DNA from 4 places in the Kitasatospora sp. NPDC001132 genome. Region 2 is predicted to be linked to each of the others. Evidence: riboswitches for the same ligand, from Rfam matches in the RefSeq annotation. Region 2 holds a riboswitch; each other region holds the start of a gene.
The links. A riboswitch is a leader RNA that binds a small molecule or an ion and turns the genes downstream of it on or off. The one in region 2 is predicted to bind cyclic di-AMP.
Positions count from the first base shown of each region.

Region 1: linked by a shared signal. The riboswitch ahead of ACWDBE_RS11910 (M23 family metallopeptidase) and the one ahead of ACWDBE_RS04575 (NlpC/P60 family protein) in region 2 are both predicted to bind cyclic di-AMP.
Region 3: linked by a shared signal. The riboswitch ahead of ACWDBE_RS20740 (M23 family metallopeptidase) and the one ahead of ACWDBE_RS04575 (NlpC/P60 family protein) in region 2 are both predicted to bind cyclic di-AMP.
Region 4: linked by a shared signal. The riboswitch ahead of ACWDBE_RS38335 (LysM peptidoglycan-binding domain-containing protein) and the one ahead of ACWDBE_RS04575 (NlpC/P60 family protein) in region 2 are both predicted to bind cyclic di-AMP.

Region 1 covers NZ_JBSFKF010000007.1:61,571-65,778, forward strand. The annotation lists gene ACWDBE_RS11905 (hypothetical protein) at 1-614, shown strand, start outside; gene ACWDBE_RS11910 (M23 family metallopeptidase) at 674-1,522, opposite strand; cyclic di-AMP (ydaO/yuaA leader) riboswitch at 1,535-1,693, opposite strand; gene ACWDBE_RS11915 (YiaA/YiaB family inner membrane protein) at 1,891-2,181, shown strand; gene ACWDBE_RS11920 (alpha/beta fold hydrolase) at 2,257-3,138, shown strand; gene ACWDBE_RS11925 (TetR/AcrR family transcriptional regulator) at 3,265-3,831, shown strand; gene ACWDBE_RS11930 (ATP-binding protein) at 4,105-4,208, shown strand, end outside.
Region 2 covers NZ_JBSFKF010000003.1:36,444-40,651, forward strand. The annotation lists gene ACWDBE_RS04570 (NlpC/P60 family protein) at 1-527, opposite strand, end outside; gene ACWDBE_RS04575 (NlpC/P60 family protein) at 754-1,869, opposite strand; cyclic di-AMP (ydaO/yuaA leader) riboswitch at 1,880-2,033, opposite strand; gene ACWDBE_RS04580 (C40 family peptidase) at 2,372-3,409, opposite strand; gene ACWDBE_RS04585 (NYN domain-containing protein) at 3,611-4,208, opposite strand, start outside.
Region 3 covers NZ_JBSFKF010000014.1:149,086-153,293, reverse strand. The annotation lists gene purB (adenylosuccinate lyase) at 1-250, shown strand, start outside; gene ACWDBE_RS20745 (MFS transporter) at 292-1,833, opposite strand; cyclic di-AMP (ydaO/yuaA leader) riboswitch at 2,187-2,324, shown strand; gene ACWDBE_RS20740 (M23 family metallopeptidase) at 2,327-3,310, shown strand; gene ACWDBE_RS20735 (APC family permease) at 3,673-4,208, shown strand, end outside.
Region 4 covers NZ_JBSFKF010000063.1:9,605-13,812, reverse strand. The annotation lists gene eno (phosphopyruvate hydratase) at 1-1,169, opposite strand, end outside; gene ACWDBE_RS38335 (LysM peptidoglycan-binding domain-containing protein) at 1,511-2,431, opposite strand; cyclic di-AMP (ydaO/yuaA leader) riboswitch at 2,437-2,603, opposite strand; gene ACWDBE_RS38330 (cytochrome P450 family protein) at 2,824-4,176, opposite strand.

The sequences.
Region 1 (4,208 bases), on a different contig from region 2:
GGCTGCTGGTCGACCACCAGCGGGCGGCCCGCCGGCTGAACGCCAAGCGCCAGGAGCGGCTGCACGAGGAGGCCGAGTGGCAGGGGGAGGTCGCGGCCGGGCTGCTGCGCCGCGCCGACCTGGTGACCTGGCCCCGGCTGTACGCGCTGCTGCTGCACGCGCACGGGGCGGACGTCACGGACCCGGAGGCGGTGCGGGAGTGGCTGGCCGGCTTCGGGGAGTTCGCCGAGGAGGAGCGGCTGGCGGCGTTCGAGGCGCTGGCGTCGGCCGGCTGGCTGGACGAGCCGGACGAGCGGGGCTGGGGCCCGGGCCGGGTGCTCTCGGTGGGCATGGCCACGGACGGCGCGCGTCGGCTGCTGGAGCAGGGCCTGATGCGGCGCAGCTACCGCAACCTGGCGCGGCTGACCGCGCTGGGCCGGCCGATGCCGGACGAGTTGGCCGGGGACTTCGGGAGGTTCGAGGAGGCGGCGGTGGACGCGGCGCTCGACCTGTTCGGCGCCTGGACGGTGCCGGGGCTGCCGCGGCTGCTGGTGACGGAGTTCCCGGAGCTGGCGCCGGAGCCGGGCCCGGAGGAGATCGACGCGTACCTGGCGCAGCTGCCCGTCGAGGAGTGAGACGCGGCGCGGGAGGCCCCGGTCCAGGGGCCTCCCGCGGGTGCGTCGGTGGGCGTGCGTCAGGGGTTGAGGCCGCGCTGCTGGAGCCAGGGCTCCGGGTCGACCGGGGCGCCGCCGCCGGGGCGGACCTCCATGTGCAGGTGGGGGCCGGTGACGTTGCCGGTCGCGCCGACCTTGCCGATCTGCTGGCCGGTGGCGACGTTGCCGGAGCCCTTGGTGATCGAGGAGAGGTGGCAGTACCAGATCTCGGTGCCGTCGGGCAGGGTCTCGACGATCCGGTAGCCGTACGAGCCGGCCCAGCCGGCCGAGGTGATGGTGCCCTGGCCGAGCGCGTGGACGGGGGTGCCGGTGTCGGCGGCGAAGTCCAGGCCGGTGTGCAGGTTGGCCCAGTAGCGGGCGCTCTGGCCGTAGTGGGCGGAGAGCCGGTAGTCGTTCACCGGGAGGGTGAGGGCGGCGGCCTTGGCCCGCTCGGCCTCCTCTGCGGCGCGCTTGGCCTCGGCCTCCTTGGCGGCGGCCTTGGCTTCCGCCTCCTGGGCGGCCTGCAGCCGGGCGGTCTCCTCGGCGGCGGTGCGCTGGCTGTCGGCCTGGTGCTGGATGCGGGCGGCGAGCGCGAGGCCGGGGTCGGCGGAGAGGGCGACCGGGGTCTCGTCCGGGACCTCGACGGCGGGGGCGGCGGCCGGGGTCGCCGAGGCGAAGCCGGTGGCGCCCAGCGTGGCGGCGACGGCGGTGACGCCGAGCAGCGGGGAGGCCCCGCGGGTCTGACGCGGCATCCGGTGGCGGTTGGTGTCGGCCTCCGCGGCGAACGCCTCCGGGCCGAAGGCCTCGGGGCCGTCCGGGCCGGGGTGGTCGAGGAGCTGGGTACCGGCTGCGGGGCCGGCCGGGTGTGCCGGGGTGTGCGTCGACGCCACGGAGGCGCGCTCCTTTCCTTCCTTCGCGCCTACCGGGTTAGCTGACGGGTTCGGAGCAGGAAGGTCTCCTACGGCCGGGCCGGAGCCCCGCCGATTCACCCCAAGGAACGTGGTTCCCCGGCTCCCTGACCTGCCCGGGGGCGGGTCGGCGGGATTAGGCGACGGCGCGCACGGTGCCGTCTGGGTACGGCGTTGACAACCGCGCTGCGTTATCAAACGTTAATCCTAGGAGGCTCTGATTCCAAGCCATCCGTTTCGGGCCGCCCGATCGCAGGTGAACGGACGTCAACGAACGACCCCTCACGCACGGCCCCATCTGAGTACCCCTACTCATGTGCGGCCCGGCCGGGCGGCCGCATCCTGACGCCATGAGCGCACCGATGCAGACCCGCACCACGGCCGCGTACCACATCCAGGCCGTCCTCTCCTTCGCCCTGTCGGGCATCGCCCTCGCCGCCGGGATCGCCTACCTGCCGGTCGGCGGGTGGACCCGGGCCTTCCTCGGGATCGGCCTCCTCTACACCGTCACCTCCGCGTTCACGCTGGCGAAGGTGGTCCGGGACCGGCAGGAGTCCAACGAGATGGTCACCCGGGTGGACCAGGCCCGGCTGGAGAAGCTGCTCAGCGAGCACGACCCGTTCAAGGTGGAAGGGGTCTGACCGCACCCGTCCGACCGCGCCCCTTCCCCCCGGCCCGCCGACCGCTTGACGGCTAAGGCTATTAGCCTTAGCTTTATGGCTATCGGCAGTACCGCCGATGCCCAGCACCCGCGGCCCGAGGAGGACCCCGTGAACGGCACCATCACTCCGAGCACCCAGTACCTGAGCGTTCCCGGCGGCCGGATCGCCTTCGACGACACCCGGCAGGGCGACGGCACCCCCGTCGTCCTGCTCCCGGGCATGCTCGACAGCCGGGCCGCGTACCGGCACCTGCGCCCGCTGCTGGTCGCCGCCGGCCACCGCGTCGTCACCATGGACCTGCGGGGCTTCGGCGAATCCTCGATCAGCTGGGACGACTACAGCCCGGCCGCCATCGCCGACGACGTCCTCGCCCTGCTCGACCACCTCGGCATCGAGCGCGCCGTCCTCGCCGGCAACTCGTACACCGGGGCGACGGTCGTGAAGGCCGCCGGGGACGCGCCCGAGCGGGTCGCCGGGATCGTCCTGATCGACGCCTTCGTCGAGAGCCCGCGGCCGGGCGCCCTGATGCGCGGCGTCATGGCCCTGATGGGCCCCGCCCTCGTCCACTGGCCGGCCTCCTGGGGCTTCTACCTGCGCCGGATGGCCTTCCCCGGCGCCAAGCCCGCCGACTTCGACGCGTACGTGGACGGGCTGGTCGCCGCGCTGCGCACGCCGGGACGGAAGACCGCCACCCGCGGGTACGTCCACGGCGACTCGGCGCCGGTCGGCTGGACGGCCGCGGTGCGGTGCCCGGCGCTGGTGGTCATGGGCGACAAGGACCCCGACTTCCCGAAGCCGGAACTCGTCGCCGACCGGCAGGCCGCCGCGCTCGGCGCGCGGAAGGCGATGATCGAGGGGTCCGGGCACTACCCGATGGCCGACAACCCGGCGGCCACCGCGGACGCCCTGCTGCCGTTCCTCGCCGAACTCGGCTGAGCGCCGCCGCCGGCCCCCGCCCGACCCTGCCCCTGCCTGCCCCTGCCCGCCCCGCCGACGTCACCGGCACCCGCCCGGCAGCGCCCGACGTCACCCGACTTCGACCCGTACGGAGAGCCCGAACCCATGCCCCGCGTAGGACTGACCCCCGACCAGGTCGTCGACCACGCCCTCGCCCTCATCGACGAGCAGGGCGCCGAGGCCCTCACCCTGGCCTCCGTCGCCGCCCGGGCCGGGGTCGCCGCCCCCTCGCTGTACAAGCACGTCAGCGGCGGCCTCGCCGAACTGCGGCGGCTGATCGCCGTCCGGGTCACCGGGGAACTGGCCGACCGACTGGCCGAGGCGGCCGTCGGACGCAGCGGGGACGACGCCGTCGCCGCCGTGCTGCGCGCCTACCACGCGTACGCCACCGAGTACCCGCACCGCTACACCGCCCTCCCCCAGGCCCCGCAGCCGGACGACGACCTGGCCCGCGCGGCCGCCCGGCTCGTCGGCGTGATCGTCGCCGTCCTGCGGGAGTACGGCCTCGACGGCTCCGAGGCGATCCACGCCGCCCGCACCGTCCGCTCCCTCGCCCACGGCTTCGCCTCGCTCACCACCGCCGGTGCCTTCCAGCTCGCCGAGGACCTCACCACCACCCACGACCGCCTCGTCGCCACCCTCACCACCGGCCTGCGCGCCTGGCCCGCGTAGCGGCCCGGCGCCGGAGCGGCCCGGCCGCGCCCCTTCCGAACAGCGTGAGCACAGACCCCACACATCGTGGAACGCGATCCGGCCACCCGGCTCGATTCCGACGCTGCCCGCCGGTGCCGGTCGGGCAGGTCCGGGCCCTCGTCAGGCGGTGGGATCGGGGTCGAACGAGTGCCGATTGCCGCCGAATTGACTCGATATTGACGAGATCCGGTCACTTGGCGAGATCCGTTCACACCTTCGTAGGATCATCACCCTAGAATTCGCCGCGTGACGATGACTCAGTGGTCCGTAACGGCAACCGGCGTGCTCGCCGTCCTCGCCCTCGTGGCCGCCGCGCGCTACCGCGCCGTGTCCGTCACCCAGCGCGGCCGCGCCGA
Region 2 (4,208 bases):
GTGCGGCGGGTCTGGTCCAGCTCGGCGAGCTTGCCGGCCGCCTCGGTGCGGCGCTGGTCGAGCCGGCGCTGCCGGGTGACCAGCTCGTGCAGGGTCTCCTGCTGGCGCGCGGCGGCCTGCCCCAGGGTGCGGGCGCGGACCAGGTAGCCCTCCGGGTCGGACGAGAGGAACAGCTGGGCGGTCTGGGCCATTCCGCCACCGCGGTACTCGGCCCCGGCCACTGTCGCCAGGTCGCCGCGCAGTTCGTTGAGCTGGTCCTGGGCGATGGCGATCTCGCCCTGGAGGATCGTGGTCTCGCCCTGGAGCCGCCGCTGGGCCTCCTGCGCCGCGTTCGCCTTCTCGGAGGCCTGCTCGGCCTCGTCGTACAGCTGCTCGACCTGCGTCCTGACGTCCTGACGATCGCCCGGGTCCGGGCTGTCCGGCGCGGCCTGGGCGCGGCCTCCGGCGGCCACGCCCAGCGCGGTGGCGGCGGCCGCGGTCAGCACCAGCGCCCGGGTGAGCAGTTGGGAACGGCGGTGCACGGGCATGGCGGCAGCGGCTCCAATCCTGCGGCGCGGCCCCGCCGCCGCACCGGGACGGGCGGCCGTCGAGCGGGAGTCCGGTGGCAGACGTTAGCGAGTCCGGGCAAGCGAGTCCAAACCCTTCCCAACCCGAATATTCGACCCCTAATCGGACATCAGCTCGACCCGCCGGAAAAGCCGCAGGCCCGGCCTTCCCTGGGGAAGACCGGGCCCGGAGGCGTCCGAGCGGGGATCAGACCCGCACGATGGAGGTCAGCGGCATGTTGCCGACCGCCTCGTAGCGCACCGACGCACCCGGCTTGGGAGCGTGCAGCACCTGGCCGTTGCCGGCGTAGATGCCGACGTGGTGGGCGTCGCTGTAGAAGATCAGCAGGTCGCCGGGCTGGGCCTGGGAGATGTCCGAGCCGATCCGGGTGCCGGCCCCGGCCTGCGCCTGCGAGGTGCGCGGCAGCGACACCCCGGCCTGGTTGAACGCCCAGACCATCAGGCCGGAGCAGTCGAAGGAGCCCGGGCCGGTGGCGCCCCAGACGTACGGGCTGCCGACCTTGGACGCGGCGTACGAGAGGGCGGCGGCACCGCGCGAGCTGCCCGCGGCCACCTTCACCGGAGCGGCGGTCGAGCCGGTCGCCAGGTTGCCGCGGCTGTTGTCGCGCGAGGCGCGGTCGGCCTGCTGCTGCTGCGCCTGGGCGGCGTCGGCCTTGGCCTTGGCGTCGGCCGCGGCCTTCTCCTCGGCCTGGCGCAGCGCCTGGCGGTCCTGCTCGGTCAGGGTGTTGAGCAGGTCCTGGGCCGCCTTCAGCTTGCCCTGGACCTCGTCCTTGGAGGCCTTCAGCTGCTGGGTGGTCGACTCCAGCTCGGCGAGCTTGCCCTGGGCCTCGTTGCGGTCCTGGTCGAGCTTGCGCTGCTGCTCCTGGAGCTCCTTCAGCTGCCCCTTCTGGGTGCTGCCGGCCTGGTTCAGCGTGCCGGCCTGGCTGAGGAAGTTGTCCGGGCTGGAGGAGAACATCAGCTGGACGGTCGGGGATATGCCCCCGTTGCGGTACTGCTCGCCGGCGATCTCGGCGAGGCCGCCCTGGAGCTCGGTGACCTGGGCCTGCTGACGGGCCACCTGGTCCTGCAGGCCGGAGACCTGCTTCTCCAGCTCCTGCTGCTTGGCCTGGGCGGCGTTGTAGTTCTCGGTCGCGACCTCGGCCTGCTCGTTGAGCTGGTCGACCTGCCCCTTGACCTGTTCCTTGGTCGGCTGCGGGTCCGCGTGGGCACCCTGCGCGGAGAGGACGACGGCCGCCGCGGCGACACCCGTCAGGATCGAGACGCGGGCGCGACCGGCGGGCTTGGGACGACGATGGGACGCCACGAAGGCGGACTCCTTCTTCCTACGTCCGCCTACCGGGTGAGCTGACGGGTTCGGGCCGGAAGCATGCCCTACGACGCCTCACGGCCGTTCCACCGGCCGACCTGGCGCCGATTCACCCCGGAGGAACATGGTTCCCCGGCTCCGCTCCGCAGCGCCCCCGAACACTGGGCTCCCCTGTCGGGCAGTCGCTTCGACCTGCCCCGCTGCCTCGCGAACTCGGCGGTAACCACCGCCGCCACCCTGGCTGGGCGATCGACAGTGCGGTGGTTCGGAGCATGACCCTAGTAACTGAACCGTGATCCGTTCAAATCCTTGTCAGAAAAAAGGCAGAAGATTACCCAAGTTCTTTTGTGAAAATGACCGATGGTGACCACTGGCACACACAAGGCTGATCGGTTCTCAGCATGTGGTCGCGAAAGGGCGGGAAAGCCGAACGCCACCCCCAAGGGAGGGTGGCGCTTTTCACAGGCCCCCGAGGGAGCCCGGCGGGCGTGTCGGACCGTCAGACCCGGCGGATGGTGTTGATCGGCATCGCGTCGGCCTTCATCACCTTCACCACGTCACCGGTGTGCGGCGCGTGGACCACCATGCCGTTGCCGATGTACATCCCGACGTGGTGCATGTCGGAGCCGTAGATCACCAGGTCGCCGGGCTGGGCCTGGTCCAGCGAGGGCACCCGGGTGCCGTAGTGGCCCTGCTCCTGCGAGGTGCGCGGCAGCGAGACGCCCGCCTGCCCGTACGACCAGACCATCAGGCCCGAGCAGTCGAAGGTGGTCGAGCCGGTGGCGCCCCACACGTACGGCGAGCCCTGCTTGCTCATCGCCTTGGCCATCGCCACGGCCGCGTAGCCGCTGGCCGGCGGCAGGCTGCCGAGGTCGACCCGCTCGCTGCCGCGCGAGGCGCGGTCGTCCTGCGCCTGCTGGGCCTTCAGCGCGGCGCGGTCGGCGGCGCTGAGCGAGTTCAGCAGGTCCTGGGCGGCCTTCAGCTTGGTGTTGACGTCCGCCTTGGCCTGATTGAGGTCCTTGGTGGTGGTGTCCAGCGAGGCGAGCACGGCGGCCGCCTCGGCCTTCTCCTGGTCCAGCCGGCGCTGCTGTTCCAGCAGCCCCTTGAGCGCCTCGGCCTGGCTGGTGCTGGCCTGCTGGACGGTCGAGGCCTTCTCCAGGTAGCCGGACGGGTCGGAGGAGAGCATCAGCTGGACGGACGGGTCGATGCCGCCGGAGCGGTACTGATCCCCCGCCACCTCGGCCAGGCCACCCTGGAGCTGGGTCATCTGCTCCTGGCTGCGGGCCACCTGGTCCTGCAGCTGGTCGGCCTGCTTGCGCAGCTGGTCGGCCCGCTCCTTGGCGCCGTTGTACTTCTCCGCCGCCTGCTCCTGCTCCTCCTGGAGCTGGTCGATCTGCGCCTTGACGTCCGCCTTGTTCGGCTGCGGCGCGGCGTGCGCGGCCACCTGGGCGGAGAGGGCGACCGCGGTCGCAGCGGCAGCGGTGAGCACGGAGATCCGCGCGCGGCTCGGCTGCTTGGGACGGCGGTGGGAGGCCAAGGGACCGGCTCCTTCTTCCAGCGGACTCACCTGATGGGATGAGATTCCCGAAAATAGGTTTGACGCCAGACCCTAGTGAAGATCTATCCGTTTTGCCACTCCCCCGATGGCATGAACTCGGCCACCCCACACTGACTCCACAGCCCCCTCACAAGGCCCCGGAACCGCCCCTGACCAGGAATCACACGGAATCGGCCGAGGTCAGGGCCGGGCCAGCCGGTTCAACAGCAGCACCGACGCCACGGGGCGCGCGCCCGCCTTCCGCACGCCCTCCGCGACCTCCCGGTCGGTGGACACCACCACCACCGGACGACCCTGCGGCTCGGCCCGCACCAGACGGCGGATCAGCTCGTCGGCCGTTTCCCCGGTCCGGCTGAACCGCACCCGGACCCCGCGCGGTGGCGCCATGATCACCGGGACGTCCAGGTCCTGCCCGTCGAACACGCAGGTGACCTCCGCCTGGGTGCGCTGAGCCAGCATCGCCAGCCCGCCCAGCAGCCGGATCCGCTGTTGCTCCAGCGGCAGTGCCGGATAGCCGGCCTTGGTCACGTTGTAGCCGTCCACCACCAGGTGGACCTGGGGGATCGCCAGCAGCTGGTCCAGCAGCGCCGGATCGTCCTCGGCCAGCCCGCGCCGGGCCACGTCGTGCGGCGAGGCCGCCCCCGGCACCACCGCCTCCACCAGGTCCGCCGGGCGGATCTGGGAGACCGGCAGCGCCAGCTCCCGCTGCAGACCCTGGGCCGACTGCAGCACGGTGTCGAGCAGCAGCCGCAGCCGCATGTCCTCGACGCTGCGCCCC
Region 3 (4,208 bases), on a different contig from region 2:
CATCAAGGAGCACGCCGTCGCCTCCGCGCTGGCGATGCGGGCCGGCGCCCGGGAGAACGAGCTGCTGGACCGGCTGGCCGCCGACGAGCGGATCCCGCTGGACCGGGCCGCCCTGGACGCGCTGCTGGCCGACAAGCTGTCCTTCACCGGCGCGGCCGGCGCCCAGGTCGCCGAGGTCGTCCGCCAGGTGGAGGCCGTCGCGGCCGCCTACCCGGAGGCCGCCGAGTACGCGCCCGGCGACATTCTCTGACGGGCGGCATTCCCTGACGGGAAGCGCCTTCTGACGTAGCGTCAGCCCTTGGGTGAGGGCCCCGCCGCCGGACCGGTGGCGGGGCCCTCGCGCGTCACGGGGACGTGGCCCGGGTCGAGCGGCGGGGCGGTGGGCCCGCACGGCCAGTCGCAGTTCGGCTCGGCCACCGGCTGCTCCTCGGGGGCGAGCACGTTGCCCCGTACGGTCGCGGAGGCGATCAGCCCGCCGGCGACCAGCAGGCCCGCGCAGATCAGCATGGCGGTGTGGAAGGCGGCGTCGACCGAGGAGGGTACCCGGTAGGCGTCGCCGCTCAGCCCGGCCAGCGCCGGCAGGGCGGCCACCGCGAGCAGGCCGGCCGCGCGGGCGGCGGCGTTGTTGACCCCGCTGGCGATGCCCGCGTGGCGGACCTCGACGGCGGCCAGCACGGTCGCCGTCAGCGGTGCGACCAGCAGCGTCATGCCGCAGCCCATCACCGTGACGGCGGGCAGCACGTCCACCCAGTACGAGGAGTCCGGGCCGATGCGCAGCATCAACAGCACCCCGGCGGCGCACAGCATCGGGCCGACGGTGAGCGGGATGCGCGGGCCGATCCGCTTGCCGAGGCGTCCGGCACGGGCGGACAGCAGCAGCATCAGCACGGTGATCGGCACCAGGGCGAAGCCCGAGACCAGCGGCGAGAACCCGGACACGATCTGGAGCTGCACCACCAGCAGGAAGAAGACGCCGCTGAACGCCGCGTACACGCACAGGGTGACCAGGTTCACCGCGGTGAACAGCCGGGAGGAGAAGAGGCCGAGCGGCAGCATCGGTTCGGGCGCGCGGCGCTCGACGGCCACGAAGGCGACGCCGAGCACCACCCCGATCACTCCGCTGACCCAGACGGCGGGGGACAGGCCCTCGCCGGCCGCGGTCAGCGCGTAGGTGATCGCGCCGAGGGCGAGGGCAGCGAGCACGGCGCCGAGCACGTCGAAGCGGCCGGAGGCGTCCTTGTCCCGGCTCTCCGGCACCGACCGGGTGGCGACGGCGATCACGGCGGCGGCGAGCGGCAGGTTCAGCAGGAAGATCCAGCGCCAGCCGGGGCCGTCCACCAGCCAGCCGCCTAGGAACGGGCCGACCGCCGCCGACACCCCGCCCAGGCCGGACCAGAGGCCGACCGCCGCCGAGCGGTCGTCAGGGTGGAAGACGGCCTGGAGCATGGCGAGCGAGCCGGGGGTGAGCAGTGCCCCGCCGATGCCCTGGACGGCGCGGGCGGCGATCAGCACGTGGATGTTCGGTGCGGCGGCGCAGGCGGCGGAGGCGATGGCGAACCAGACCACGCCGATCAGGAAGACCTTGCGCCGTCCGTACCGGTCGCCCAGCGCGCCGCCGAGCAGGATCAGGCCCGCCAGGGTGAGCAGATAGGCGTTCAGGGTCCATTGCAGGGACGCGAGGGAGGCGCCGAGGTCGGCGCCGATCCGGGGCAGGGCGACGTTCACCACGGTGCCGTCGAGCATCGCCATGCTGGAGCCGAGCACCGTCGCCAGTAGTACCCAGCGGCCCTGCGCGGTGCTCAGGCGCAGGGTGCCGGCCTCTGAGGTGGCCACGGGCGAATCCTGCGCTGCCGGGGCGCACGTGACAAGGGTCACCGGTGGGTGTGTTGACGGTGGGCGGGGTGTGAGTGGGCGGCTGCGCAGCGTCGCGGATCTCGGCGCAGGGTCGTGGATCAGTGGCGGGGGGTGAATGGATTGTGTGCGGAACGTGTGCTCCGGCCTGCGGAGGGTCACCGGGGAAGGGGGAATGGTTGCGCTTTCAAAGATCGACATTGCTTCACCCGAACGGATGGGTTTTAGTTCAGCGACCGCCCGGCCAGTCCGGACGGATCCGCCGGGTGGAACGCCGAGTCCTGCCGCTGCCCGGTGGTTCGAAACGAACTCTGTACGGCAGGAGCGGGGGACCCACAGGTAAGTCGCCGGACCGGAGTTCGCGCCTCAGGGCGCGGGCGTCCAGGACCGGCTAGGGGTGAAGCCGCGCATGCGGCCGGGCAACTCCAGCCCGAACCCGACAGCTCACCTCGCAGGCGTCGGAGAGGAAACTTCCATGCCTGCTCAGGCTCGTCGTATCGCCCTGCCCCGCGCCGCCCGCATCGGCATCGCCACCGCCGTCACCGGCGTCTCCTTCGCCCTCCCGCTCGTCACCGCGATGAGCGCCCAGGCCCACACCGCTCCGGCCGCCCCGGTCGCGCAGGCCGCCGCCTCCGCCCGCGCCGAGTCGGCTGCTCCGGCCGATGCTCCGGCCGCCCAGGCAGTGCAGGAGAGCTACCGCGTCGTCAGCGGTGACACCCTGTCCAAGATTGCCGAGGTCAAGAACGTCGAGGGCGGCTGGCACGCCCTGTACGAGCAGAACCGCTCGGTCGTCGGTGCCGACCCGAACCTGATCTTCGCGGGCCAGCGGCTCGCGCTGCCGGGCCACGCCGTCGCGCCGTCGGCCGACTCCGCTCCGGCGAAGGCCGCCGCCCCGGCCGAGTCGGCCGCTCCCGCGACCCAGGCCGCCAAGGCGCAGGACCGGGTCCAGGTGCGGACCGAGGCCGCCAAGCCGGCCACGCAGCTGCAGACCCAGCTGCAGGTCGCCACCCCGGCCCAGGCCGTGACCGCCACTCCGGTCGCCGCCGCCACCTCCGGCTTCGTCGCCCCGCTGGCCAACCCGAGGCTCGGCACCGCCTACGGTGTGGCCGGCTCGATGTGGGCCTCCGGCCACCACACCGGCCAGGACTTCGTCGCCTCCACCGGCACCCCGCTGCGCGCCATCGCCAACGGTGTCGTGGTCAAGGCCGGCAACGGCGGCGCCTACGGCAACGAGGTCGAGATCAAGCTCGCCGACGGCCACTACGCCGAGTACGCGCACCTCTCCTCGATCGGCGTGAGGATCGGTCAGGCCGTCACCGTCGGCCAGCAGATCGGCCTGTCCGGTGCCACTGGCAACGTGACCGGCCCGCACCTGCACTTCGAGGTCCGCAACGGCTCGGAGTACGGCTCGGACATCAACCCGGTCGCCTACCTGCGCGCGCACGGCGTCGCGCTCTGACCCACGGCTGAGCTCCGAGGGTTTCCGGAACCACCGTCGCTGCGGGGCGAAACGATCCTCCGGGATGGTCATGTCGGGTGACCGCTCGACCGGGTGATCGCCGCACGGCGGACATGGGCGCGGGACACGCCCAGGCCGGCCCGGCCGTACGAGGACTCCTCGTGCGGCCGGGCCGGCCACTGCCGTTTCCGTGCCGCCCGGCTGTTCCCGGGTTTCGTTCGGACGGGTCGAACGCGGCGTCAACTCCGGTGTGACGGAGGGGTTCGGTGGCGTCGCCGGGTGGCCGTGGCACGTCATGCTGGCGAACGGTCAGCGCCCGGTCGGTCCGGCCGGGCGGGCGGGTCCGGAGGCGAGGAGGGCGGATGGCGGTCCGCAGTGGGGGCGTGGCGGGGAGGACGGCCGGCCGGGAGCGGCCCGGGGAGGACGGGGTCGACCGGCTGAAGGCCGATTCGGTCGGCCTGGTCGGCGTGGTGTTCATGGCGCTCGCCACCGCCGCCCCGATCACCGCGATGACGGGCAACCTGCCGATCATCGTCGGGCAGGGCAACGGCGTCGGCGCGCCCGCCGCGTACGTCGTGGCGACCGTGGTGCTGACGGTGTTCTCGGTCGGCTACGTCGCGATGGCCCGGCACATCACCGCGGCCGGCGCGTTCTACGGCTACGTCTCGCACGGGCTGGGCCGGGTGGTCGGGATGGCCTCGGGACTGCTGGCGGTGCTCGCGTACGTCGTCACCGAGGCCTCGGCCCTCGGCTTCTTCGCGTACTCGCTGCGGGGACTGGTCCGTTCGCAGCTGGGGGTGGAGCTGGGCTGGGGCTGGTACGCGCTGTCCGGGGCGGCGGTGATCGGGGTGATGGCCTGGTTCGACCTGCACCTGACGGCCAAGGTGCTCGGCGTCGC
Region 4 (4,208 bases), on a different contig from region 2:
GGGGCACCGGTCTTGATCTGACCGCAGTTGGTGGCGACGGCCAGGTCGGCGATGGTGACGTCCTCGGTCTCGCCGGAGCGGTGCGACATCATGCAGCGGTAGCCGTTGCGCTGGGCCAGTTCGACGGCGTCCAGGGTCTCGGTCAGCGAGCCGATCTGGTTCACCTTCACCAGCAGCGCGTTGGCGGTGCCGGTCTCGATGCCGCGGGCCAGGCGGGCCGGGTTGGTGACGAACAGGTCGTCGCCGACCAGCTGGACCTTGTCGCCCAGCTTCTCGGTCATGGCCTTCCAGCCGTCCCAGTCCGACTCGTCCAGCGGGTCCTCGATGGAGACCAGCGGGTAGGCGGCGACCAGCTCGGCGTAGTACTCGATGAGCTCGGCGGCGGTGAGCTCCTTGCCCTCGAAGTGGTAGGCGCCGTCCTCGTAGAACTCGGAGGAGGCGACGTCCAGGGCCAGTGCGACGTCACGGCCGGGCACGTAGCCGGCCTTCTGGATGGCCTCGACGATGAGGTCCAGGGCCTCGCGGTTGGAGTCCAGGTTCGGGGCGAAGCCGCCCTCGTCGCCCAGACCGGTGGACAGGCCGCGCTCCTTCAGCACGCCCTTGAGCGTGTGGTAGACCTCGACGCCCCAGCGGACGGCCTCGGAGAAGGACTCCGCGCCGATCGGGGCGATCATGAACTCCTGGATGTCGACGTTGGAGTCGGCGTGCGACCCACCGTTGAGGATGTTCATCATCGGGACCGGCAGGACGTGCGCGTTCGGGCCGCCCAGGTAGCGGAACAGCGGCAGGTCGCTGGCCTCGGAGGCGGCGTGCGCGACGGCCAGCGAGACGCCCAGGATGGCGTTGGCGCCGAGCGAGGACTTGTCCGGGGTGGCGTCCAGGTCCAGCATGGCCTGGTCGATCAGGCGCTGCTCGGTGGCGTCGTAGCCGACCAGCTCCGGGCCGATCTGCTCGATGACGGCCAGGACGGCCTTCTCGACGCCCTTGCCGAAGTAGCGGTTCTTGTCGCCGTCGCGCAGCTCCAGCGCCTCGAAGGCGCCGGTGGAGGCACCCGACGGGACAGCGGCACGACCCGTGCTGCCGTCGTCGAGGCCGACCTCGACCTCGACCGTGGGGTTGCCGCGCGAGTCGAGGATCTCACGGGCTACGACGACATCGATGGACGGCACGAGGCATCTCCTTGCGGAAGCAGGGTCCGGTCTGACGGTGGGTGCTGTCAGCAGGACGATTGCGGAGTCGTTACGACCAGAGCCTAACCGCCCGGGCTCCCGGGGCCACGTCCACCTCGGTCCCGTCTCAGCGTGTGGCTCCACTACCCACCGGTAGTTCACCTGCTTGTCCCAGCTTGTCCCACCGGAGCGGGCGAATGCGGACGAAGGGGACCGGTAGGAACCGGTCCCCTTCGGACGGCGGGCGGAGCGGCACCGGCGTCGGGCCACGACGGGGGTGACGGCCGGGGTGACGACGGCGTCGGGTCACGACGGCGTCGGGTGACGGCCGGTGCGACGGCTCAGCCGAGGTGCAGCACCTGGCCGGGCATGATCAGGTTCGGGTCGCCGCCGACGGTGGCGTGGTTCTGCTCGTACAGCGCGTGCCAGCCGCCGGAAACGCCCTGGGCGGCGGCGATGGTCGACAGGGTGTCCCCGGCGCGGACGGTGTAGTCGTGGCCGGCGGCCTGCGGGGCCTGCTGGGCGGCGAGCGGAGCGTACTGCGGCTGGGCGGCGGCCTGGCCGGCGTACTGCTGGTAGACGCTCTGGTGGCTGGTCCAGTACCAGGCGCCGTTGTTCTGGTACCAGAACACCTTGGCGTCGGCGTCCCAGCCGGCCTTGCCGGAGAAGCCCGGGGTCTGCGGCTGCGCCTGCTGCTGCGGGGCGGCCTGCTGGACCGGCTGCGCGGCGGGCTTCTGGGCGGCGGGCTTCTGGACCGGCTTCTGGGCGGCGGGCTGCTGCGCGGCCGGCTTCTCGGCCGGCTTGGCGGCGGGCTTCGGGGTCTGCTGCTTGGGGGCGGACTGCGGCTTGGCGTCCGAGGAGGTGTCGACCACGGCCGCGGCGCCGCCCTTGGTCAGACCCGCCTTCTGGGAGCAGACCGGCCAGGCGCCCGGCCCCTGCGAGGCCAGCACCTTCTCGGCGACCGAGATCTGCTGGGCCTTGCTGGCCTGGTTGGCCTGCGACGCGTAGGCGGTGCCGCCGTACGCCTTCCAGGTGCTGGAGGTGAACTGGAGGCCGCCGTAGAAGCCGTTGCCGGTGTTGATGCTCCAGTTGCCGCCGCTCTCGCACTGGGCGACGGCGTCCCAGGTGGAGGCGGGGGCGGCGGAGGCACCGGTGGCGGTGAGGAGCGGCATCGCGAGTCCGACGCCGGCCACACCGGCGACGGCGATGGCCTTCTCGGCCTGGGTGCGACGACGGTGACGGCCAGTTCCAACGAACAGCATGAAGAGGTCCCTCTCCGCACGCCTGCGAGGTGAGCTGTCGGGTTCGGACCGGGAGGTGGCCCGGCCGCCGTACGCGGAAACGATTCCGCTCGGGCGGCTTCACCCCAAGCCGTGGGAGACGGCAACCAACCTGGTTCCCCCGCCCCTGCCCAGGGTCTGGTCGGTTTCCCGGGCGCGGCGGGCAGGATTCGGCGTTCCGCGCACGAGGTCCGCAGCTGCGAACTCCAGGGAGAGTAGACAGATCATCAGGACAATCACAAGCTCATATCGTCGATATCACACGACAATTACGGCCCGTGTTCGATCGCCTACCAACAGCGGTGTTATGTCCGGATTGATGGGTGTTCACACCTCCGACGGCGGGCGATCGGCGACCTCCCGTCAGCGTGATCTCAGCAGGTCGGAGGCGTTCGAGAGGCCTGCGAAGGGGGCTGCGGAGGGGTGTGCGGAGAGCGGCCCTCCGGGCTGAATTCCACCGGTAGTTCGCGCAGCCCACGCATGATCAGGCCACCGCGCCAGCGCAGGGCGTCCGGGCTTTCCGCGAGCCGCAGATCGGGCAGCCGGGAAAGCAGCGAGGCCAGCGCCGCACGCCCCTCCAACCGGGCGAGCGGAGCGCCGATGCAGTAGTGGATGCCGTGCCCGAAGCCCAGGTGGGGATTGTCCGTACGGGCCAGGTCCAGGGTGTTCTCGGCGGCGAACCGGGCCGGGTCGCGGTCCGCCGCGGCCAGCACCACGAGCACCGGGTCGCCGACCGGGATGTCCACCCCGCCGATGGTCAGCGGACGGGTCGCGAACCGCCAGGTAGCCAGCTCCACCGGCCCGTCGTAGCGCAGGAGTTCCTCGATCCCGGTCTCCAGCAGCGCGCTCTCCCCGCGCGCCACCGACTCCTGCAGCAGCCGGCGCTGCTCCGGGTTGCGCAGCAGCGCGTACGTGCCGTTGCCGATCAGGTTCACGGTCGTCTCGAAACCCGCGAAGAGGAGGATGAAGGCCATCGCCGCGGCCTCGTTCTCCGTCAGGTGCTCACCGTGGTCACTGGCCCGGATCAGACCGGAGATCAGGTCGTCCCCGAGGTCGGCGCGCTTGCGGTGGATCAGCTCCAGCAGGTACGCCCGCATCCGCTTCACCGCCCGCCCCACGCCACCGCGTTGGCCGCCGCCTTGCCCCGGCTTCGTGTGTCGCAGCATCATCCCGGCCCAGTCGCGGAAGTCGTCCTGGTCCTCGGCCGGCACCCCGAGCATGTCGCAGATCGCGTAGATGGGGAGCGGGAAGGCGAACTCGTGGATCAGGTCCGCCGAGCCGCGCTGCGCGAAGCCGTCGATCAGCCGGTCGGTGAGCTGCTGCACCCTCGGCTCGAACTCGGCCACCCGGCGCGGCGTGAACGCCTTCGACACCAGGCGGCGCAGCCGGGTGTGGTCCGGCGGGTCGATGTTCAGCAGGTGGGTCATCAGGTCCGCCTGCCGCTCCCCCGGGATGCCCACCCGGCCGGTGCGGTGCGCCTGCTCGCTGTGGTGCGCCGGGTTCTTCGACAGCCGGCTGTCCGCGAGCGCCTGCCGGGCGTCGGCGTACCTGGTCACCAGCCAGGCCTCCACCCCGCTCGGCAGGGTGGTGCGGTGCACCGGGGCGTGCTCGCGCAGCCAGGCGTAGGCGGGGTACGGGTCGGAGGCGAACTCCCAGGTGAACAGCTGCGGGGCGGGGGCATCGGAGGACGCGGCGGCGGGCCGGGCGGGGTCGGGCTGAGCTGGCATGGACCGACCGTATCCGGTGCGACCGGCGCACC